DNA from 4 places in the Pseudosulfitobacter pseudonitzschiae genome. Region 1 is predicted to be linked to each of the others. Evidence: riboswitches for the same ligand, from Rfam matches in the RefSeq annotation. Region 1 holds a riboswitch; each other region holds the start of a gene.

Region 1 (5,735 bases):
GACCTTCTTGCGCAGCGGGTTCGAGGTGGCGTCGTATTCATCCAGGATCAGCCGTGATTTCTGCTGCAACTGCGCGTTTTCCTCTGACCAGCGAAACGCTTCGTCCACTTCGGCGGTCGAACACAGCGTCGAGAATATCGACGAATAAGACCGCGCATGAACCGCTTCCATAAAGGCGATATTGGTCAAAACGGCCTCTTCATGCGGCGTGACCGCATCAGCCATCAGCGCAGGCGCACCCACGGTGTTCTGGATCGTATCCAGCAGCGTCAGGCCGGTAAACACGCGGATCGTCAGCCGCTGTTCTTCCTCGGTCAGTTGCGACCAGCTTTGAATGTCATTCGACAGCGGCATTTTTTCCGGCAGCCAGAAATTCACCGTCAGACGGTTCCAGATTTCCAGATCCTTGTCGTCCTGCAAACGGTTCCAGTTGATCGCACGTGGCACGGGGCGGGCATGTATCATGTCTTTCATTGCGGTCCTCACAGCGAACAAGAGACGCAGCCTTGCACCTCGGTTCCTTCCAGCGCCATCTGGCGAAGGCGGATGTAATAAATTGTTTTGATGCCCTTTTTCCACGCATAGATCTGGGCACGGTTGATGTCACGGGTGCTGGCGGTGTCCTTGAAAAACAGGGTCAGCGACAGCCCCTGATCCACATGCTGCGTGGCTGCGGCATAGGTGTCGATGATCGCCTCGGGGCCGATTTCATAGGCATCCTTGTAATACTCAAGGTTGTCGTTGGTCATGAATGCCGCCGGATAGTAGACGCGCCCGATCTTGCCCTCTTTGCGGATTTCGACCTTGGACGTGATCGGATGGATCGACGAGGTCGAATTATTGATATAGCTGATCGACCCCGTCGGCGGCACCGCTTGCAGATTGCGGTTGAACAGCCCGTCGGCCATCACCGCATCGCGCAATTCAGACCACTGCGCACGCGTCGGCAGCGCAACGCCGAACCGGTCAAACAAGGCCGTCACACTATCCGTTTCGGGCAGCCAATCGCGTTCGACGTATTTGTCGAAAAAGCTGCCATCGGCATATTGCGACTGCGCAAAGCCTGCAAAACTGCGCCCGCGTTCACGCGCCAGCGCATTCGATGCGCGCAGACAGTGGAACAGTACGGTGGCGAAATAAATGTTGGTGAAATCCACGCCCTCGACACTGCCATAGTGAATGCGTTCGCGCGCCAGAAACCCGTGCAGGTTCATCTGGCCCAGCCCGATGGCATGGCTTTCGTCATTGCCGCGCCGCACCGATGGCACGGACTCTATCGACGACAGTTCCGATACAGCATTCAGCGCCCGTATCGCCACCTCGACCGTACCACCCAGATTGCCGCCGTCCATCGCGCGGGCAATGTTCAGCGACCCCAGATTGCACGAAATATCGGTGCCCAAGTGCTGGTAGCTCAGGTCGTCATTGAACTGCGAAGCCTCGTTCACCTGCAAGATTTCCGAACACAGGTTCGACATGGCGATGCGCCCCTCGATGGGGTTGGCGCGGTTCACAGTGTCTTCGAACATGATGTAGGGATAGCCCGATTCGAACTGGATCTCGGCCACCGCCTGGAAAAACGCACGGGCGTTGATCTTTTTCTTGCGTATCTTGGGGTTGGCCACCATCTCGTGATATTTCTCGGTCACCGAAATATCCGAGAGCGGCACGCCGTACACCTTTTCCACGTCATGCGGCGAAAACAGGTACATATCTTCGTTCTTCTTGGCCAACTCGAAGGTGATATCGGGCACGACCACACCCAGCGACAGCGTCTTGATGCGGATTTTCTCGTCCGCATTCTCGCGTTTGGTGTCCAGGAACCGCAAAATGTCGGGATGGTGCGCGTTCATGTAAACCGCCCCCGCCCCCTGTCGTGCGCCCAGCTGGTTGGCATAGGAAAAACTGTCTTCCAGCAGCTTCATCACCGGAATCACACCCGAAGACTGATTTTCGATGCCTTTGATCGGCGCGCCGTGTTCGCGGATATTCGTCAGCATCAACGCTACGCCACCACCGCGCTTCGACAGTTGCAGCGCCGAATTGATCCCGCGCCCGATGCTTTCCATATTGTCCTCAAGCCGCAGCAGAAAACACGAAATCAGCTCGCCGCGCTGCGCCTTGCCCGCGTTCAGAAACGTCGGCGTCGCGGGTTGGAAACGCCCGTCGATAATCTCTTCCATCAAACGCATGGCATCGTCTTCACTGCCACGCGCCAAGGCCAGCGCCACCATCACCACACGGTCCTCGAACCGTTCAAGGTACCGTTTTCCGTCCAGCGTTTTCAGCGTGTAGCTGGTGTAATATTTGAACGCGCCCAGAAACGTCGAAAAGCGGAACTTCTTGGCAAAGGCCGCCGCCCAGATGCGGTGCAAGAACGGACGGTCATATTGGGTCAGCACGCTGTCTTCGTAGAACCCTTCGGCCACCAGATAATCCAGCTTTTCGTCCAGCGAATGAAAGAACACGGTGTTCTGGTTCACATGCTGCAAGAAATACTGCCGCGCGGCCATGCGGTCGGCGTCAAACCGGATGTGCCCGTTGTCGTCGTACAGGTTCAGCATCGCGTTCAGCGCGTGATAATCCAGCCCCTGCCATTCCAAAGGCACCGCCCGTGCGGGCGCGCTGTCGGTCAGCTCGCGGTCGAGAGTTGCGTTTTCCAAAACCTGTCCAATCCATGTGTCACGCGGTCGACATCCCCGTCGGTTCCCGCCAGTTCAAAACGATACAGCACCGGCACCGCGCATTTGGCGGCGATCACATCACCGGCCATTGCATAGGTGGCACCGAAATTCCGGTTGCCCGAGGCGATAACCCCGCGCAACAGCGCACGATTGTGTGCGATATTCAAAAAGCGGATCACCTGTTTGGGCACCGCACCCCGCCCCTGCCCGTCGGCAAAGGTGGGTGTGACCAGCACAAAGGGGCCGTCGGACACAGGCATCGCATCCGCGTCATCCACCGGAATCCGCAGGGCCGCCAGCCCCGTGCGATCAATAAAACGACGCGTGTTTTCGGACCGCGACGAGAAATAGATCAGTCCCCCCACCGGCTCCGCCTGCCCTAGATCATTGCGCTGATTTTGTCGGGGCGGAAACCGGCCCAATGATCGTCGCCGGCCACAACCACAGGTGCCTGCCGGTAACCCAGCCCTTGCACCACTTCCATCGCGGCGGCGTCTTCGGTCAGGTCGATCACGGAAAACGCAATCCCCCGCGCCTCAAGCGCTCGGGTGGTGGCGGTGCATTGAACGCAGGCCGGTTTGGAATAGACGGTGATGGTCATTTGGCTGTCCCTTTGTGGTTTAAACCCGAACGGAGGGGACACGAAAACAGACACCTTCGTGCCCGATTGCGCGTCCGGGCCCTCCGCCACGGCGTCATCTTTCATGCTTTGGCAGGTCTCCTGACTTGCGGCTCGAACGTCTTGGCCCGCCTTCCCGATGCGGCTGCACCAGTGGTATCGGACGTCGACTTGCCGCTTACAGTTGCGGGGGCAGCGCCGGATTTTAACCGGCTTCCCTTTTCACCGACGAGATGAATCGCCGGAACCAAAGCAACATCATTTTGGGTGTCATGGGGGGCAGATGTCAACATGTAGATACCCGCGCGCCGCGAATTACCTGTGGACAAAATTTAAAGGGCCGCTTTTTCAGCCGCTCTTGTCGCTTTCTATTCTCGTGGGTACGGGGCTTTTGCAGCCTGATCCGTCAAAGGGCCTCAGCACATCGACGGCATTGACACGCCATATTCTGCGGCGCTTTGTTCAAGGCGCGCAAAGACTTCTTGTGGCAAGCGCACTGTGCCCCCTTGGGCTGCTTTCAGCGCCGCGCTGGCGCGGTCGCCGGGAACGCGGACGGGGCGGGCAGCGTCAAGCGGGCGGTTTGCGCGGCAAAGATCGTTCAGGTGCGAAACCTCGCGTTCAAACGCCTCTTTTCCGGCAAATGCTTCGGGGTCCATGACCTGCAAAAACACATTGCCGCCCCAACGTTCGGGTTCTTCGGCGCGACCGTGGCCCGACAATCCCTGCGACAGCATCTCGACCATCAACGCCAGACCAAAGCCCTTATGACCATGATCGCTGCCCCCCACCGGCTGGATGCTGCCGCGCAGATCGGCGTTGATCACATTGGGATCGGTCGTGGCATTGCCCGCCGCATCCAGCATCCAAGGATGGGCGAATTGGACGCCGGTGTTGATCAGCTCGCGCACTTTGGACACCGTGGTGATCGACGCGCAGGTGTCGATCAGAACCGGATGCTCGCGCGATGGATAACCGATGGCCCAAGGGTTCGGCGTCAGCAGCGGTTCGGTCCCGCCATAGGGGGCCACCCATTTGCCTGACGGATCAGAGGTGGCGATATAGCACACAAAACCGCGATCTGCCGCAATGCGCGTCAGCGTCGACAGACACCCGATATGGTGCGCGCGCCGCATCGACAGGGCCGCCATCCCGAACTCGGTCGCGCGCGCCATGCACACATCCAGTGCCTGCTGCATCAGCCAGTGACCGGGCAGATAGGTGCCATCCCAAACCATCGTCACTTTGCGGTCTTGCACCACCTCATAGCTGCCCTCCGAGGTCATCATCCCCGCCTTCAGCTCGGGCAGGTAATAGGGCACCATCGACGTGCCGTGCGTGGTCACGCCCAACTCATCGGTCTGCACCAACAATTCGGCGACCACTTCGGCTTTGGCCGGTTCCAGCCCCGCATTGGTCAGCAGGGTCAGGGCCAGATTGAAAAGATCGTCACGTTTGAATGTCGCTGTGTTCATATCGGTGCCCTTATGTGTTGGAAAAGCTGAGTTGAACTTTCACCGCGCCAGACCGGTTTCCAGCCGCCTCAAAGGCTTCGATGGCGCGGTCCAGCGGATAGGTGCCGGTGATGATCGGCGTGACGTCGATGCGCTGCTCCGAGATCATGTTAACCGCATCGGCAAATTCGGTGTCGAACCGCTGGGTGCCGCAATACGAGATTTCCTTGCCCACAAGCATGTTCAGCGGCACCGGAACGTCACCCGAAACACCAACTTGCACCAAACGCCCCTGCGGGCGCAGGCAGGTGATCGCGGATTTGATCGCGGGGGCCGCGGCCGAGCATTCAAAGGCTACGTCGAAATACCCTTTGCCCTCGGCATAGACATCCAGATCGGCGGCGTTGGTGGCCACGTTCACGGTGCGCGTGGCACCCATGCGGCGGGCAACCTCCAGCGTAAAGTCTTGCAGGTCGGTCACAACAACCTCGGCGGCACCGGCCTCGATTGCAACAGCGGCGCAAAGCGTGCCGATTGGCCCCGCCCCTGTCACCAGCACGCGCGCGTCCTGCAAATCACCGGCGCGGTTGCGTGCGTGCAGACAAACGGCCAGCGGCTCGGCGCAGGCGGCTTCGTTCAGGCTGACGCCAACACCAACCGGCACACATTGGCGTGCTTCGACCACGATATGATCGCGGAAAAGCCCCTGTTCATGCGGCATCCGCATGGCCGATCCGTTAAAACGCATTTCAAGGCAATGCACCGGCAGACCCTTGTGGCAATATTCGCATTTACCACATGGACGGCTGGGATTGATCGCAACCGCATTTCCGGCTGCAAGACCCGTCACATCCGGCCCCACGGCAACCACGGTGCCCGATGCCTCATGTCCCAGAATGATCGGTTCGCGCACACGGATCGGACCAAAGCCGCCATGCTGGTAATAATGCAGATCCGACCCGCAGATGCCCCCCGCAGCAA
Region 2 (5,735 bases), on a different replicon from region 1:
AGCGAACCCAGCATCCAGAACACGATTTCGGCGGCGGCAAAGGGGTTGGGCGACAGGTTCAACACCAGCGAGGTAAAGGCCGAAGCCAGCGCCGAAATAGCGATACCAGCAAGGATCAGCGTCAGCGCCGCCCCGCGCGGCCCCGCCAGCGTCAGGATCATCGCCACCGCGATCAGTGCTGCCAGCAGCGCAGACAGCGGCAGGGCCAGCGCAAAGGCAGCCGCCAGTCCGGTTTGCAATGCCAGCACCGCACCAAGTCCAGCCGCCGCCGACACGCCGATCAGTCCCGGCTCGGCCAGCGGGTTGCGCAGATAACCCTGCATCGCGGCCCCCGACACGCCCAGCGACGCGCCGATCATCACCGCCAGCAGGGCGCGGGGCAGGCGGATTTGCTGCATCACCACGCTCATCGGGCTGCCGTCGGTGGCGAACAGGCTGGCTAAGGAATGCCAGACCGACACCGGCGTGGTGCCGGTGACCAGCGAGACCACGAACAGCACCGTACACAGGGTTGTCAGGATGGCAGTCAGCTTCATTGGCGGGCCTCGACCTGTTTGCGCAGGTCCACCATAGTGCGCACAGCGTTCAGCACGGTCGGCGTGCCGCAGACCCAGTCGCGGTCGGTCAACTCGCCCGCCATATAGGTGCCTTTCAGCGATGACAGGGCGGGGTGATCAAGATTGTCTTCGGCGCGCGCGGCACCGGGATAGTTGCGGCCCTGAATAATGACATCGGGGGCCAGCAACACCAGTTGCTCCAGCGGCAGCACCCCGACCGACCCAAGGCCTGCCTCTTCGGCGACATTGTCGAAACCGGCGGCATAGAGCACGTCACCGGCCAGCGAATGGCGGCCCGAGGAGTAATTGTTCACATAGGTCAGCGCCGCGCGTGGGCGGTGCGCAGGGGCCACGGACAGGGCCGCTAACTCGGCATTGAAATGGTTGATCATCGCGCGGGCCTCGGCTTCGCGGCCCAGGGCCTCGCCCATTTGCGCCAGACGCTCGGGCACATCGGACAGCGCACGGGCAGGGGCGAATTGCACCACTTCGATGCCCAGATTGCGCAGCATGGAAATCGTGGCCATCGAGGTAAAGGTGCCCGCCAGCACCAGATCGGGTTTGAGCAGATAGACTTCTTCGGCGCCTGACCCGTTGGCGGGCAGGGCGCGGGCCTGTTCGCCCATCACCGAATCTGTATCCTCGTGCGACAGCCGCGTGACCGACACCAATTGTCCGGGGGATGCCAGCAACAGCGCCAGTTGATCGGTGCACAGGTTGATCGACACCACCCGTTGCGGGGTGCCGGCCAAGGCGGTTGCGGCGCTGAACAGCAGCGCCGCAACCGATGTTATCAGATCAGAACGACGCACGGACGCCAAAGTACACAGCACGGTCCGAAGTGCCATAGCCGAGTGAGGTCTGGTATTGCTCGTTGGTCAGGTTCTCCAGACGCATGTATCCTTGGGTGGTGTCGCTGAAATCATAGGTCGCCGAGGCGTTGATCACGGTGTAGTCAGCCATCGGGACCGGCGTTGCGGGGAATGTGCTAAAATCGCTTTCATTGGCGCGACCCGCGACGTGGTTCACCACCAACTGGCCCGACAATTTGTCAGTCAGATCGGCCTCGACCCCCAGAACAAAGTCATGCTTGGGCACGCGGACAAGTTGGGCGCCGTTGGCGCCTGTGGCGTCGGTAAAGGTGTAGGACCCGAACAGATCGGTCCCCGCACCCAGTGCAACCCGGCCCGACAGTTCGACCCCTTTGGATGTCGAGGTGCCCGGAACCTGAGTATAACCGGCGCCCGCGAAATCGATCAGGTTGTCGATCTCGGTGTAAAAGACCGTTGCCTTGACCACGGCGTTGTTGACAAAACGGTGTTCGACGCCGAATTCGGCGCTGCGGCTTTCTTCTTGTTCCAGCGTAGGGCTTCCGAAGGGGCCAAACAGTTCATACAGCGATGGCGCGCGGAAACCCGTCCCGATGGCCGCACGCAATGTGGTGTTTGCGGAGACGCGCCAGTTCGCCGCCAGCCGGCCGGTTGTGAATCCGCCAAAGGTCGAATGGTCATCGTGGCGCAGCGCAAAGCTGAGGTCGATGTCATTGGACACGGCATATTGCGCCTCGCCAAAGACCGAGGCGATCCGGTAGGTGCCGGTCACTGCGTCGGCTGCGAATTTTTCTTCGGAATAGCTGGCACCAAAGGCCAGATCGACCGCACCCGCCTGCGTGACGCCCTTGTACGAAAGCTCGGTGCGTTCGCCGCTGAATGCGTTGGTGGTACCGACGGGGTAATCGCGGTTGATCTCGGAATAGGCCAGCGACAGGGTGTGATCGACTGCACCTGACTCGATCTCGGCATAGATCCGTGCCCCCAAGCGGGTGGCAAATTCCTGATTTGCTGTATCAGTCAGAGTAAAGGCGGGCGCCGGAAAACCGTCCTGATCGGTTTCGCTGTCGATATAATTCAGCGCAAAGCCCAGCTTCACCTGTTCGGTCGCCTGATAGGCCCCCGTCAGGATCAGCGTTGTGCCCTTGTATCCGTCTGCTTCGGTATTGCCGTCGTTTTCATCTGCGGCTGAAAATCCGTCGGTGCTGACATGGCTGATGGTAAAGGCCAGTTCGCCGCGATCTGATTTGGTTGCCACGCCAAAGCTGCTGGCAAAGGTGTTATAGCTGCCTGCCTCGAAGTTGTAGCGCAACTGTGTGCCGTTCTCCGTCGCGCGCAGGGTCGAGATATTGATGACCCCGCCAATCGCTTCGGAGCCGTAAAGCGCCGATTGGGACCCTTTCAACACTTCGATGCTGCCGATGCCTGCAGTGGTGAGTGGCCCGAAACCAAAGGAGGTTTGCGTGCCGGAGGGGTCTGTCATATCGATGCCGTCGATATATACGGGTACATAGCGCGCAGGCAGCCCGCGAATGCGCAATGTCGACGCGGTGCCCAAACCGCCGTTGCCTGACAGCGAAATGCCCGGCAGTGTGTCCAGCGTATCGGCCACGCGAATACTTGTGCTGTTCTCGATCGTCTCCTGATCGACAATCTCGACCACGGTGCCGGTGCGCGAAGTCTCGACCGGCGTCTGGCTGGCCGATACCGTGATGGTGCCCAGATCAAAAGCATCGTCTTGGGCGATTGCGGCGCGTGGCAGGGTGGCCAGTGCCAGTACGGATGCCGAAGCAAGCAGGTGTTTCATAAAAGTCGTGTCCCCTTACGGACGGGCCTGTTGCGGGCGGCCCTTGGTCGTCGGAATGGGAAAGGTTGAAGCGCCTTCCGCCGGTGAAACGCCACCAAAGCGGTCAGGCCGCCGACACGCACGCCCCCCGCGTTCGTATCCGGGTGATCGCTTTGGCAGGTCTCCTGACTTGCGGGTCGATGCGGGGCCGTGCCTTCCCGAGGGTGACCCCCCAGTGGCATATGACGGTCGCGCTCACCGCTTACAGTTGCGGGGGCAGTCACGGATTTGGGGATGGTTTCCCGCACCGCGTTCCCTTTAACGACGGGTTACCCCGCCGAACCAAAGTAGGGGTGGCTTAGCCTGTGCATCGCTGCCGATCAAGACGCGAAAACGACCTTGCGGCAGAGTGGTGCGTCAAAGTTGTCTTGCAGGCGGCAAGTCGGGACGATAACGGTTGGGTCTTGCCAGACAAGCCCCGATTGGCCCCGAATGAAGGACGCGCCCCATGACCGACACTGCCACCAACCCCGACAGCTACCGCGTAACAGCAGACGAACTGCGCCAGTTCATCGAGCGGATCGAACGTCTGGACGCCGAGAAAAAAGATATTGCCGAGCAGCAAAAAGAGGTGATGGCCGAAGCCAAAGGGCGCGGTTACGACACCAAGGTGATCCGCAAGGTCATCGCCCTGCGCAAGCGCGAGCCTGACGACATTGCCGAAGAAGAAGCGGTTCTTGAGATGTACAAAGAAGCGCTGGGAATGTCCTGACGCAAGTCGCGGGGCGCAGTTGCGCCCTGCACGCCCTTGCCCTGTTGCCAGTATCGCTTGTCGCAGTCATGCGATTTGAGCGATCGCCTGTGCGGGCTGGGATGCAATCCGCAGCATCACCAGCGCATTGCCGGTAATACCGCTCTGGTCCAGATCCTCTGGCAGATCGGCGAGCGTCGTGGACACGATACGCTGGTTTGATTTGCTGACATCTGCGGCGATGGTGATTTTTGTTCTGCGCGCGATGCCCTGTGCCAGCAAAGAGTGTCGGATTTTCTGCGCAGCCCCCACGCCCATGTAGAACACCAAAGTTGTGCCCGGCAGAGCGTGGCGCGCCCAGTCTGTCGTTTCGTCATCGTCTTCGCAGTGGCGTCCGGTGGTCAGGACCAGTGTATCGGTCTGTCTGCGTTCCGTCAGCGATTGACCCATGATTGCCGCCGCTGCACTCGCCGCAGTCACACCCGGTACAACTTCGACCGGAATATGTGCAACACGGGCGGCATTAAGTTCCTCGGTCGCGCGGCCGAATATGCCTGGATCACCGGATTTCAGACGCACAACGCGGCGGCCTTTGGCTGCTTCGGCAACGATCAGCGCGCAAATCCGGTCTTGCGGCCACAGGTGCGCGCCCACGGTTTTGCCGACAAAAACGCGCTCGGCGTCGCGGCGGGCCAGTTCCAGCACCTGTGGATCGACAAGCCGATCATAAAAGATCACGTCGGCCTCTTGCAGGCGTTGAACGGCGCGCAAGGTTAGCAGATCGCGTGCACCGGGGCCTGCGCCGACCAGTGCGATATGGCCTTGCTGCGCAGGCACGTCGCGTGTGGAAACCGTCTGCTTCAGCAGGTCGGCAGCGGCGCGTTCCTGTCCGGTTTTGTGCAATTGCCAAGGGGCGTCGGCAAAGGCCCAACGCCAAAAGGCGCGGCGGTCGGTTTTCGGGATCTGTGCGGCCACCGCGCCGCGCAAACGGCCCGCTAGTGCGGCAAAGGTGCCAAGGCGCGGGTCCAGCATCTGTTCGACTTCGGTCTTGATCCGGCGGGCCAGCACGGGCGCCGTTCCTTCGGTGCCGATTGCCACGACCACGGGATCGCGGTCGACCAGTGATGGTGTGGTCATGTCGCACAAGGACGGCTGGTCAACGACGTTGACCTGCGCGTCCGCCTGTTTGGCCAGCGCATGCAGGGCCGCATCCAGTCCGGGGCAGCCCGTGGCGATGAACACCAGTGCGGCGTCGGCAAAACTGCGCGGGGTAACTGGCGCCGCATCCTGTACCGCGACGCCTGTTGCGACCAGATCAGCCAGCTCAGCATCCAGATCAGGCGCAAGCAGCACCAGCCGCGCGTCGGTTTTCAACATCAGGCGCGCCTTTTGTGCGGCCTGTTCGCCGCCGCCTGCAATGACAACGCGGCGGTTGGTGGTGCGGATAAACATTGGAAAGCTGTGCATGATGATCCTCTAGGCGGCTTTGGCGTGGTGGCGGCGGGCCCAAAGGTCCAGTGCCAAGTGGTTTGCGTCGGCACGCCCGCAGGCACCAAGCACGAGCGCCGCCGTGCTGGTGATGATCGCAGTGGCAAATTCGTCTTGTACGGTGCCGTTCCAGACATCCGACAAGCGGCTGTCGGTTTCGGACAGGCGCAGGTGGCCGGTCAGCGCGGTGCCGGTCTGACCCTCCCATATCGCGCCGTTGTGCAATCCGTGCAAGGTGATGTCTTTGGTGGGATGATGTTCGAATTCGCCCCCGCCGCCCTTCAGCACGCGCAAGCAGGGCTGGTTCAGCAGCAAGGACGCAT
Region 3 (5,735 bases), on a different replicon from region 1:
TGATGATGCGGGGCGGCAGGCCGTCTTTCCATTCGGGGTCGGACCCTTCGATCACACGGCGAAACGAGGCGGGGATAGAGACCCTGCCCTTTGCGTCCACCTTGTGGTCGCTTTCGCCTCTGAACCTGCGTGCCATCTGGCCTGGTCCGTCCCAATGTTGCGCCCGTTTGGATCGGGCTTTGTGTGTCTCGCGCCCCCGCGAATGCTGTCCCCGGTGCTGGAATTAAAAACGGCGGGTTGATCTGCTGCCACTGATCAACCCGCCGCCTGTCCCGCTTGGCGGGATGTCCAGCTGCGCGCGCCACCTGGGGGGATGTCTGCTCGCTCGCGCGCCGGATCTTTGGTCTGATGAAAGCGAGGTGCCTGTATGAAACCTGCTAGAGTCTTGTTTGTCTGCGTGGGGTCGTTTGGTGCCCCTTGTCTCGATCTCATCCGATGAACAATTGATGGCATGGGAAATCATGGGCGGCAATAGTTTTTTATGGGACAGAGCCACTAACTGTGGTTCGAACGAGATGTTGCGCACAACATATTGTGGGTAAATATCGGCGGATTTTGGCTTAATTTGTTTAATTCAAAGGCTATACCACAATATCTAGTGCAGCCATGCTCCACAAACTACGGACCCATGAATTCCCAAAAAACTTACCCACAGAAGCAGGTGGTATTCCATGTTTCCGTTACGTTCTCAAACGGTTTTGCCAAACGGCGGCGGAATCAATTCCAAATACCCGGGTCACAGCCCTGTGATTCGGTTTTTCAGGTCAAATTCATGAAAACGTCCCATGATTTCCCACAATGCCCGTGTACGCGCATGCTGTTCCCATGAAATCCCGGAACTTGCGCGCCTTGGTCGGGTAAAAGGGAAATCGGCACCAAGCGCCGGGCGCGGTTTGTACATATAGTGTAGAAAACTGTACGGTGGCGAGGTTCGGGATCAGGCCATGCCGCCGTCGATCAGCCCCTTGGCGATACGGGCATAGGCCTGTGCCATCGGACCGTCGCCTGCGGCCACGGGCGTGCCGTTGTCGCCCGCCAGTCGCGTTTCCAGATCAATCGGCAAGGCCCCAAGCAAGGGCACGCCCATCTTGTCGGCTTCGGTGGCCACGCCCCCTGTCCCGAAAATCTCGTGCTGGGCGCCACAATCCGGGCAGATAAACATCGACATATTCTCGATCAGACCCAATACCGGCGTTTTCAGCGTCTTGAACATATCCAGCGCCTTGCGCGCGTCGATCAATGCCACATCCTGCGGCGTGCTGACCACGATGGCACCGGTCAGTTCGGATTTGGTACACAGGGTCAGTTGCACATCGCCGGTGCCGGGTGGCAGATCGACAATCAGCACGTCCAACTCGCCCCATTGCACCTGCCCCAGCATTTGCTGCAAGGCCCCCATCAGCATCGGACCGCGCCAGACGACGGCCTTGCCCTCTTCCATCATGAAACCGATGGACATCAGAGTGACGCCATGTGCGTGCAACGGAATGATGGTTTTGCCGTCGGGCGATGCGGGGCGTTTGTTTACCCCCATCATGCGCGGCTGCGAAGGGCCGTAGATATCCGCGTCCAGCAGGCCAACCTTGCGGCCCTGTTTGGCCAGCGCCACGGCCAGGTTCGATGAGATGGTGGATTTTCCGACGCCGCCTTTGCCCGAGCCGATGGCCAGAATACGCTGGACGCCGGAGGGTTTTGTCGGACCGGCCTGCGGTTTGGGGTGACCCCCGATTTTCAGGCTGGGTGGCGGTGTGGACGGTTTTGCAGCAGGTCCGTGGGCGGTGAGCGCCACTTGCACGCTTTCTACTCCCGGCACGGCGGCCACAGCGGCCTGGGCTGCATCGCGCACAGGGCCCATCGCTTGTGCGGCCTCGGGTGTCGGTGCCTCGATGACAAAGCGCACGGCGCTTCCGTCGATCTGGATGGCACGAATCAAATCGTTGCTGACGAGGTCGCCACCATCAGGCAGGGCGACTCGTTTCAGCGCGGCGGAAATCAGATCGGGAGTAAGTGTCATGTGTAACCTCTGTTCGGAGCCATTGTTGTGGCACTTGGGGCCGCATGTGCAACCCCTATCGGCAGACCTGCACAAGCCTTGGGCAGTTTGCAAAAATAGGTCAGCGTTCCCTATGCATTTGCTGCATGGCAGCATTGTTGATACGTCTATTGTGCAAGCGCAGCATTACGCTAAATTCATTGCAAGACGAACGCAAACGAACATCAAACACACATCCGAGGCACCGAAGAACATGGCCTACCTGAATCAGACCGCAACAACATACAGCAGCTTGACCGAGCGCCTGCTGGCAACAACTGCCCGCATTCTGGACGCCGCAGCTGAACGCCAGGCAAAACGCGCTGTCTACCGCAAAACATTTAACGAGCTGGCAAGCTTGGGTGATCGCGATCTCGCTGATCTCGGCCTGCACCGCTCACACATCCGCCGGATTGCGACAGAAGCAGCCTACGGCGACAAATAATAGAGTTCGGACATTTCCACCTCCTCCCGGAAATGTCCGTCACAACGCGGCGGTATCTCTCCTCCTCCCTGATGCCGCCGCACTTTTTCCCCGATCAAACGGGGATACGACATCGCTGCAGGGTCTCTCCTCCTCCCTGACCTGCGCAGTGACTAACGCGGCGACACCGCTCCTCCCTCAGGTGTCGCCGCACAAGATACCCCGGTCAAACGGGGGCACAGATCGCCATTCGGGTCTTTCCTCCTCCCTGACCTGGTGGTGAACAAGGCGGCGGCCCCTCCTCCCAGGTGTCGTCGCACCTTCTACCCCGATCAAACGGGGATATAGATCGCCACCTGGCCTCTCCTCCTCCCTGGCCCGGTGGTGAAACAGCGCGGCGGTCCCTCCTCCCAGGTGTCGTCGCACCCTATAATTGTCGGGCCTCTCCTCCTCCCTGGTCCCGACAATTGCAAAGGCGGCGGTCCCATCCTCCCGGGGCCGCCGTTTTTTTATGTATTGCCGGTTTTATCGTCGAAACGCGCGCGGGCAGCGTCAGTGCATCTGCCGCCGACCCGCAGCACCGCCACGCCGATGAGGCGTAGGCACATAGCGTGTTGCCGCATGGATGTGGTCCAGAAATGCGCTGACTGCAGGGCCGGGATTGTCATCATCCCAACCGGCCAGCACGTCACGCGCCGCTTGTCCGGGCCGCACATCTTGCGGCAGGGTAAACACCCATTCCAGAAACCCCGCCCGTGCCGCGGCAGCCCCGTCAGAGGTGGCACCACAACCGGCATTATCCAGATCGGCAAGCCCTGCCACGATCCTTGAAAACATCTGTCGCCCTTTCCCGCCACGCCCCGTGACGTATTGAGTTGTGCGGACAGCTTAGGAAGGGCAGCACGGGGACGCGCCCGTACACAGCCGCTTCCATCGCCACCCGCGATTCACGTACATCCAAGGCTGGTTTCCGGGCTTGGGGCGGGTGGCCTTGCGGCCCGCGACTGACACCTTCCCGAAGGGTATTCCCCAGTGGTATTGCCAATCACATCCCACCCTCACCGTTGCGGGGGCAGCGCCGGCATTTCACCGGCTTCCCAATTCTCCGCCCGTGGGCGGCACCTTGGATGTTCAGACTAGGCGGGCGGCCTGCGCACAGCAAGCGCAAAGGCGGTTGCGGGCGATCATTTCAGACGCGCCCGCAGGCAGGGATCAAAACGGAATGTCGTCCGTGCCGGTGATGAATTTCGACACGACCTTCTTGGTTCCCGCCTTTTCAAAGTCGATCTCCAGCTTGTCGCCCTCGATCCCCACCACCGCGCCATAGCCGAACTTTTGATGGAATACCCGTTCGCCCACGGTAAAGCTGCTGACCGCACTGGCGTCGATTGTGGTGTTGCGGGTTTCGCGTGGCTGGCTGACCGACCGGTCCTGGCTGCGCGCCTGCAACCGCCGCCATCCGGGCGAATTATAGACGTTCGCCTCGGCTGCGGCCTCGTGCAGACGGGATTTGACACCCGCCATACCGGCAGCGCCGTAGTTGCCACCGTGCAGGCCCGGCGGGGTCAGAACGTCCACGTGATCCGATGGCAATTCGTCGATGAACCGTGACGGCAGCGCCGATTGCCATTGCCCAAAGACGAACCGGTTGGACACGAAGGAAATTGTGCAGACTTCTTCGGCACGGGTGATGCCGACATAGGCAAGGCGGCGCTCTTCCTCCAGTCCCTTGACCCCGCTTTCGTCCATCGAGCGTTGCGAGGGGAACAGACCGTCCTCCCAACCCGGCAGAAAGACCATCGGGAATTCAAGACCTTTGGCCGCGTGCAGGGTCATTATGCTGACCTTGGCGCCCTCGCCCTCTTGTTCGTTGTCCATGATCAGGCTGACGTGTTCCAGAAACCCCTGAAGGTTCTCGAAGTTGTGCAGCTGGTTGATCAGTTCCTTGAGGTTTTCCAGACGCCCCGCCGCTTCGGGCGTCTTGTCGTTCTGCCAGTGGGCGGTATAGCCGCTGTCGTCGAGGATGATTTCGGCCAGTTCGATATGGTTGTAGTCGGGCGGCGTGTCGGTTTCCGTGTCCACCACGCTGTCGTCGTCGTCCATGATCCGGGTGCCACTGGCGCGCATCATGGCAGACCAACGGTCGATCCCCTCGACCAGCTTGCGGAGCTCGGTCCCGCCCTTGCCCTTGATCAACCCCTGCTCGACCGCCAGCCGCGCCCCTTCGACCAGGTTGACGCCGTTGGCGCGCGCGGTGATCTGGATGGTCTGCTGTGCCTTGTCGCCCAGTCCGCGCTTGGGGGTGTTCACGATCCGCTCGAACGCGAGGTCGTTGTCGTTGGACACCACGATGCGGAAATAGGCCATCGCGTCGCGGATCTCCAAACGCTCGTAGAAACGCGGGCCGCCGATGACGCGGTAGGGCAGACCGATGGTCAGGAACCGATCCTCGAAGGCACGCATCTGGTGCGAGGCGCGCACGAGGATGGCCATTTCGTCGAGGTTCATCGCCCGCAAACCGCGTGTGCCGCGCTGTGCGGCCTCGATCTCTTCACCGATCCAGCGGGCCTCTTCCTCGCCGTCCCAATGGCCGATCAGACGGACCAGTTCGCCTTCGGTCTCTTCCGTCCACAATTCCTTGCCCAGACGGTTCGCATTACCTGCGATCACGCCGGAAGCGGCGGCCAGAATATGCGGGGTCGAGCGGTAGTTCTGTTCCAGCCGGACAACATGCGCGCCCGGAAAATCCTTTTCGAACCGCAGGATATTGCCCACCTCGGCGCCGCGCCAGCCATAGATCGACTGGTCGTCGTCACCCACGCAACAGATGTTTTTGTGCCCACCTGCCAGCAGCCGCAGCCACAGGTATTGGGCGACGTTGGTATCTTGGTATTCGTCCACAAGGATGTAGCGGAACCAACGCTGGTATTGCTCCAACACGTCGGGGTGCTTTTGAAAGATCGTGACCATGTGCAACAGCAGATCACCGAAATCGGTGGCGTTCAGGTCGATCAGGCGACGCTGGTATTGGGCATAAAGCTCTACGCCTTTGTGGTTATAGGCCCCCGCATCCGCTGCCGGAATCTTGTCGGGTGTCAGAGCGCGGTTTTTCCACGCATCGATGACACCGGCCAGTTGCCGCGCGGGCCAGCGTTTGTCGTCGATGCCCGACGCGCTGACCAGTTGTTTCAGCAAGCGCAGCTGGTCATCTCTGTCCAGAATCGTAAAGTTCGACTTCAACCCCACCAGTTCCGCATGCCGCCGCAACAGCTTGACGCA
Region 4 (5,735 bases), on a different replicon from region 1:
ACGATTCACAACAATATCCGGGCGAGCATTGATGATCCGGAAACTGCGCTGGAAGAGACGGCGCAGCACAGCGCATTGGTAACCTATGTCGTGAACCGTGATTCAGACGGCAATACGACCGTCGAAATACAGGATATTCAGAGCAGCTTCGCCGATACTGCGGGTAATACATTCAGCTATCCCTCTGGTGTGACCGCAAACCTTGAAATGGTTTCCACCACTGCAGGGGATGTTCTGACTGTCCAATATACATCCCCAACTTCTGATTACGACAATGATGGTGATTTTGATCAGTTTAGTGGCAGGGTCAATTACACCATAGATGACACTGGAAACGCCTCATCTGCGGATGCACGGGTGTGGGATGCTACGAACAGGCCTGGATCACAAGACGACACTGTAGAGAGCGACCCCGACCTGGTTAATATCAATCAGGACTCTGACTATGCGGTGGAGGCTGGTAATTTTTCGGTGGTCTACACATCTGATGGAACACCGGTCCTCATGCAGGTGGGCGCACCGGGGAATACAAATACCAACGGTGCGGGAAATTTGACCGCAATCAATCCCGATGGAACATTTGGCCACACCACCGAACTGCTATATTCAAGCGGGGCAACCCCTGATGATGACAGGGCGCTGTTCGAGTTGTTTAACGGCAATACCGAACAGGGCATTCAGAGTGCGACGGTTAATGGCAAGACCTTCGTCTATAGCTCCGCGACGGACGAGTTCGCGCGGGCAGAATTGGTTCTCGACGAGAACGGTGCGCCGCAGCTTGCGGAGCCCGTCTATTTCGCCGGAACTCCGGGCGCTGTCATTCACGCTGACAACAGTATTTTCACCGGAGGTGTGGTTGGCGGTGGCGGCAATGACCGCCTTTTGGCCGCCCCAGACATCGGCGATGGCAATTCCTATATGTTGCTCGGGGATACTGCCACCTGGCAGTTCTTTCAGGTACAACCAGATGGAACACTTACGCCTGCCGGGACAGAGTCTTGGACTGTTTCGGGAGAAGTTCCACGAAACGATCTCACTGTAATGACCTATGAAGTCGACGGCCAAGAATACACTGGCTGGTTGTTGCAAGATCCGGACAATGCGGATGACAGTTGGGAGTTTTTCCATCCCGATACTGGCTGGGTGCAGGTAGTGCCGTCCAGCTCGGGCGAAAATCCTTCTTCGGTGAGTGATCATGATTTCTTCATGATCAATGGCAATCCGACGTGGATAGGTACGTCGAACAGAAGCTTGAATCTGGACAGTACCAGCAAGCCACTGGTGAACTACGTTGCCGATGCCGGAACATTGTTGATTTGCTTTGCCGAAGGCACAATGATTCTGACACAAAAGGGCGAGCGCCCAATCGAAGCTCTCCGGATCGGCGATTTGGTTGCAACCCTTGACCACGGCTTTCGGCCCATTCGCTGGATTGGCGCACGGGAACTTTCGCAGGCAGATATTGCTTCTGCACCTAATCTAAACCCTATCCGCATTAAGGCAGGCACGCTGGGAGATTGCTCCCCCATTACCGACCTGTTGGTATCGCCGCAGCACCGAGTCCTGGTGCGTTCCAAAATCGCCCGCCGAATGTTCGGCGCCGATGAGGTTTTGATAGCGGCAAAGCAGTTGTGTGAAATCGACGGAATTGAGGTCGCGAAAGATATTACAAGCTTCAAGTATTACCATATGCTGTTTGATCAGCATGAGGTGGTTTATTCGAACGGAGCAGAAACGGAAAGCTTGTACACGGGGCCGGAAGCTTTGAAATCTGTCAGCAACGAAGCACGCGAAGAGATTCTTAATCTCTTTCCCGAACTGAAAGATGCCAAAATCTCACCACCCGCAGCCCGCTATCTCGCCAATGGACGAATGGGGCGCAATCTGGCGATGCGCCATGTTAAGAATGGCAAACCACTCGTTACTCCTGCTGCTCAGTGTCGGCTGTAGGGGCCAGTCGCGGTTTGATGCCGCTCCTTTGATAGTATTTGCTGCAACAAAGGAGACGAACTATGGGACTGAAGCGGACGAATGAATTCCTGCAAGATGCGGTGCGCGTCGCGCTGACCTATGGGCCGAAGCGAAAGCAGGTGGCTGATGATCTCGGTGTCGGCATGTCGACGCTGAACAAGTGGATCACCATATATCGAGACACGGACGTGGTGTCAAAAGAGGATATGTGCCTCGTCCAAGAGAATGACCGGCGTTGGCGAGAGAACCCTCTTTTCAAGGAGGAGACCCCTTCCCATTACGCTGCGTTCTGAACGTAATCCCTTCGCAAAATATAAATATCCATAATCCACCCGTGTTCATTTCTAGCGAGTTGACGGGTGGAAATGATCCGATCTGCTACATCCTGTACTAAGCCATGATCTAGTATTTGTTCTTCCATGCCCAGAAATGCACCCCACCAGATCATCAGCCCTTCAGGCGGCAGACGGGTAAAGCTGCACTCCCCGTCCAGCATGACAACGACCGTCTCAGCTCCCTCTGGCCAGCCCGCGTTGCGCAAACGGCGCCCTGTGGTGATAGCCACAACGCCATTGATGGTGTTCAAAGGCAGAGTATGGGCTGCTGTGAGCGCTTGAATGGCACTAATCCCCGGCACCACACGCACCGACGGCTGCGGTGCCAACCGGGCTGCGATCCGGATTGTGCTGTCGTATAGGGCAGGATCGCCCCACACGAGCATGGCAACCGGCCCGGACACTTGTGTGCTCGCCAGAGCCGCCTGCCAACGTCGTGCGATATCGTCATGCCATGCGTCGACGCCGTCTAGATAAGGCTGTTCAAGGTCGCGCACCGGGTATTCAAAGCCGATCACCTTCGCCGTTGTATCACTGGCAGCGATAATTCGGTGACGAATCTCGGCAAGGTCGGTCTTCCCGTCCCCTTTTTGCGGGACGAGGATGATAGCAGCATCCTTTAACGCCTGCGCGCCCTCAGCCGTAAGGTGGCCCAGACTACCTGTCCCGATACCAATCAGCCACAGATCTTTGAGCATATCGTTATCCATAAAAAAATCCGGGCCCATTGCCGGACCCGGAAGTGCTTGATTCTATTCAGTTATGCGGCGTAATAAAGGCGATCGGTAAAAATTCCCCACCCTTTGCCCTTATGCAGGGTCTTGGCGGCCGCCAGCACAGCCAGATCGACAAGCGGTTCGACCAGAATAACCAGCATATAGGCCGCGCCAAAGGTCCAGACGGCATTTAGATTGTCCGCGCCTGCGCCTTGGCCGTAGATTGCCCAGAAGGCGACCCAAGCCACGATACCGCCCTGATAGACACCCGACATTTTCAGCACATGGGTATACGACAGATCCACATAGGCCGTGTCCTTTGGAACAACCCGTCCGGCCAGTGCGTCGATGGCAAACAGCGGCACCAGCAGTGTGGTGACGTTTACGAAATACATCGGCAGGTCGGTCGGGGCAAAGAACATGCCCTGGACCAGCAGGCCAAGCGCCAGACCGATGGCAGACGGGGCAGCCCCCAGCAGCAAGAACAGCGTGGTGCCCAGTATCAGGTGAACTTCGGATACACCCACCGCGAAATGTGGAAGGACCTCGAAGAAGACGAACACGCCGGCGGTGGCAAGCACCGTGCGGATGACAAAGGTTGGAAGGTCGTTTCGGGCCAAATCCGCAGCGACAAGTTTCGCGGAATAACCGGCTGCAGCCGCTGCCGTTCCATAGGCAAAGACCATTTTGGCGCCATCTACGACGCCGGGTTCGATATGCATTATAACCGTCCTTATGTGGCCGCCCCTCCGGCGGCGATGGATATGTAATAGGCACTAGGCCCTGTGGTTTTACGGCAGGTCTCCTGACTTGCGGGTCGGGGCGCTTGGGACCTTCCCAGCCGGGTGGCCAGTGGTGTTTCCCGCGCGCTCGCCGCTTACAGTTGCGGGGGCAGTCCAAGCGTTTCACTTGGTTCCCTTTTAAGTCGCTGTTACGCGACACCGTGCGCTGATCCTAGGACAGTTGCGCACTCGCGGCAACGATAAATCCCTTGTCCCAAAGGTTAAAACACGGCCAGTGGACCATAAAGCACCAGCGCGGGTGCATCCGAGATTGTGTTTTCCAGCCTGTCGGCCAAGGCAGCGATGCTGCAGCGTGTCAGGCGTTGTTGTGGCCCCGATACATCCTCAGCCAGAAGGGCGGGCGTGTCGGCGGACAGTCCGTGCGCGTTCAGCAGGCGGTAGAGTTCGGGAAAGGTGCGTTTACCCATAAAAACAACGGTTGTCGCTGTCGGATCGGTCAGGGCGGGCAGGTTCAGATCCTGCGGAAGCTGTCCGCTGATGTCATGGCCCGTGACGAATTGCACACGCCGCGCGGTCAGTCTGCGGGTCAGGGGAATGCCCGCTGCGGCAGCGGCGGCTATGGCTGAGGGCACGCCCGGAATAATCTCATAGGGGATGCCCGCCTCGCGCAGGGCCCCCAGTTCTTCCTCAAGCCTGCCAAAGATTCCACTATCGCCGGATTTCAGCCGCACGACACGCTGGTCAGTTTGTGCATATTCCAGCAACAACCGGCTGACATGATCCTGTTTGGGCGAGGCGCGCCCCGCCCGTTTGCCCACGCTCACCAGATCGGCACCGGCGCGTGCATGTGCCAGTATCGGACCCGATGACAAATCGTCGAACAGCACGGCATCCGCCTGTTTCAGCCGGTTCACGGCTTTTAGCGTCAGGAGTTCGGGGTCTCCCGGACCTGAGCCGACAAAACTGACAAAACCTGCCATCAATCCTGCTCCGCCGTCACAAGGTGGAAAAACGTACCCGTCACAGTACCTCGGCACGATCCGGTTTCGGGGACCGGAACGCCGTCGGCATCGGCCACATCGGCAAGCGGTGTGTCGGGCTGTTCGATGATGGTCGAGTAGTGGAATTCGTGCCCGCGCAAACGCGCACCCTTCGCATGTCCCGCCATGGCGGCACGCAGGGTGGCCTGACGGTATCCAAGGTGAAATTTGCGGGTTTCGTAGCTGCTGACAAGACCCAGCAGGCCTGCCATCCGGTGCCGGTTGCCTTCCTTGTCGATCAACGCCTGACCCAGCGCCATATAGCCGCCGCACTCGCCATGCACGGGCCGCGTTCTGGCGTGTTCGCGCAATCCTTTGGCAAAGGTTTGTGCTGCGGCCAGACGGCCCGCGTGCAGTTCGGGATAACCGCCGGGCAACCACACAAGATCGGGATGTTCTGCCGCCTGCACCAGCCCCAGATGGCGTTCGGGCAGTGTCAGATCACCCTGTCGGGGCAGCGCGCCGAACACGGTTAGCCCTGCCTTTTCCATACCCAGCCGTGCCAGCCGTTCGTGCCGCGCCGAGGCGACCCGATTGAGGATGACACCCGCAAAGGGCAGGTCGGGATTGTAAAGTTTGAACCCCAAGGTCACAGCCGCCGCCGATTGTGCCTGTCCGCTGACATCCACCACCAGCACAACGGGCCATCCCATCAACGCGGCGGTTTCTGCGCTGGCGCCAAAGCCGCTTTGGCCGCGTGTGGCAACGCTGTCATACAGCCCCATCGACCCCTCTGCGATGCAGATGTCCGCGCCAGTCGCCTGCGCCGCAATGGCACCCAGCAGGCCCGCACCCATTGTCCATGTGTCGATGTTGAACGACATGCGCCCGCTTGCGGCGCGGTGAAAGGCCGGATCGATGTAATCCGGCCCCGACTTGAACGCCTGCACCGTCAGCCCGTCTTGCGCGAGAGCGCGCAGAAGGCCCAGC

The links. A riboswitch is a leader RNA that binds a small molecule or an ion and turns the genes downstream of it on or off. The one in region 1 is predicted to bind cobalamin.
Region 2: it holds a riboswitch for cobalamin, as region 1 does, so the genes downstream of both, SULPSESMR1_RS04890 (TonB-dependent receptor plug domain-containing protein) here and nrdH (glutaredoxin-like protein NrdH) in region 1, are expected to answer to the same signal.
Region 3: it holds a riboswitch for cobalamin, as region 1 does, so the genes downstream of both, SULPSESMR1_RS09670 (hypothetical protein) here and nrdH (glutaredoxin-like protein NrdH) in region 1, are expected to answer to the same signal.
Region 4: it holds a riboswitch for cobalamin, as region 1 does, so the genes downstream of both, SULPSESMR1_RS13840 (energy-coupling factor ABC transporter permease) here and nrdH (glutaredoxin-like protein NrdH) in region 1, are expected to answer to the same signal.

What each region holds. Positions count from the first base shown of each region.
Region 1 is NZ_CP022416.1:286,530-292,264, reverse strand. Features, by position in the region: gene nrdF (class 1b ribonucleoside-diphosphate reductase subunit beta) at 1-474, opposite strand, end outside; gene nrdE (class 1b ribonucleoside-diphosphate reductase subunit alpha) at 483-2,564, opposite strand; gene nrdI (class Ib ribonucleoside-diphosphate reductase assembly flavoprotein NrdI) at 2,633-3,049, opposite strand; gene nrdH (glutaredoxin-like protein NrdH) at 3,064-3,285, opposite strand; cobalamin riboswitch at 3,379-3,570, opposite strand; gene SULPSESMR1_RS18970 (Ldh family oxidoreductase) at 3,720-4,775, opposite strand; gene SULPSESMR1_RS18965 (L-idonate 5-dehydrogenase) at 4,786-5,735, opposite strand, start outside.
Region 2 is NZ_CP022415.1:1,012,564-1,018,298, forward strand. Features, by position in the region: gene SULPSESMR1_RS04880 (FecCD family ABC transporter permease) at 1-536, opposite strand, end outside; gene SULPSESMR1_RS04885 (ABC transporter substrate-binding protein) at 533-1,405, opposite strand; gene SULPSESMR1_RS04890 (TonB-dependent receptor plug domain-containing protein) at 1,356-3,194, opposite strand; cobalamin riboswitch at 3,332-3,535, opposite strand; gene SULPSESMR1_RS04895 (DUF2312 domain-containing protein) at 3,682-3,945, shown strand; gene cysG (siroheme synthase CysG) at 4,012-5,391, opposite strand; gene SULPSESMR1_RS04905 (glycosyl transferase family protein) at 5,401-5,735, opposite strand, start outside.
Region 3 is NZ_CP022415.1:1,995,792-2,001,526, forward strand. Features, by position in the region: gene mraZ (division/cell wall cluster transcriptional repressor MraZ) at 1-136, opposite strand, end outside; gene SULPSESMR1_RS09660 (Mrp/NBP35 family ATP-binding protein) at 938-2,014, opposite strand; gene SULPSESMR1_RS09665 (DUF1127 domain-containing protein) at 2,127-2,477, shown strand; gene SULPSESMR1_RS09670 (hypothetical protein) at 3,009-3,293, opposite strand; cobalamin riboswitch at 3,401-3,597, opposite strand; gene SULPSESMR1_RS09675 (ATP-dependent helicase) at 3,669-5,735, opposite strand, start outside.
Region 4 is NZ_CP022415.1:2,804,780-2,810,514, reverse strand. Features, by position in the region: gene SULPSESMR1_RS25425 (Hint domain-containing protein) at 1-1,950, shown strand, start outside; partial or broken gene SULPSESMR1_RS13850 (IS3 family transposase) at 2,013-2,237, shown strand; gene cobF (precorrin-6A synthase (deacetylating)) at 2,249-3,016, opposite strand; gene SULPSESMR1_RS13840 (energy-coupling factor ABC transporter permease) at 3,067-3,744, opposite strand; cobalamin riboswitch at 3,801-3,983, opposite strand; gene cobA (uroporphyrinogen-III C-methyltransferase) at 4,026-4,745, opposite strand; gene SULPSESMR1_RS13830 (cobyrinate a,c-diamide synthase) at 4,745-5,735, opposite strand, start outside.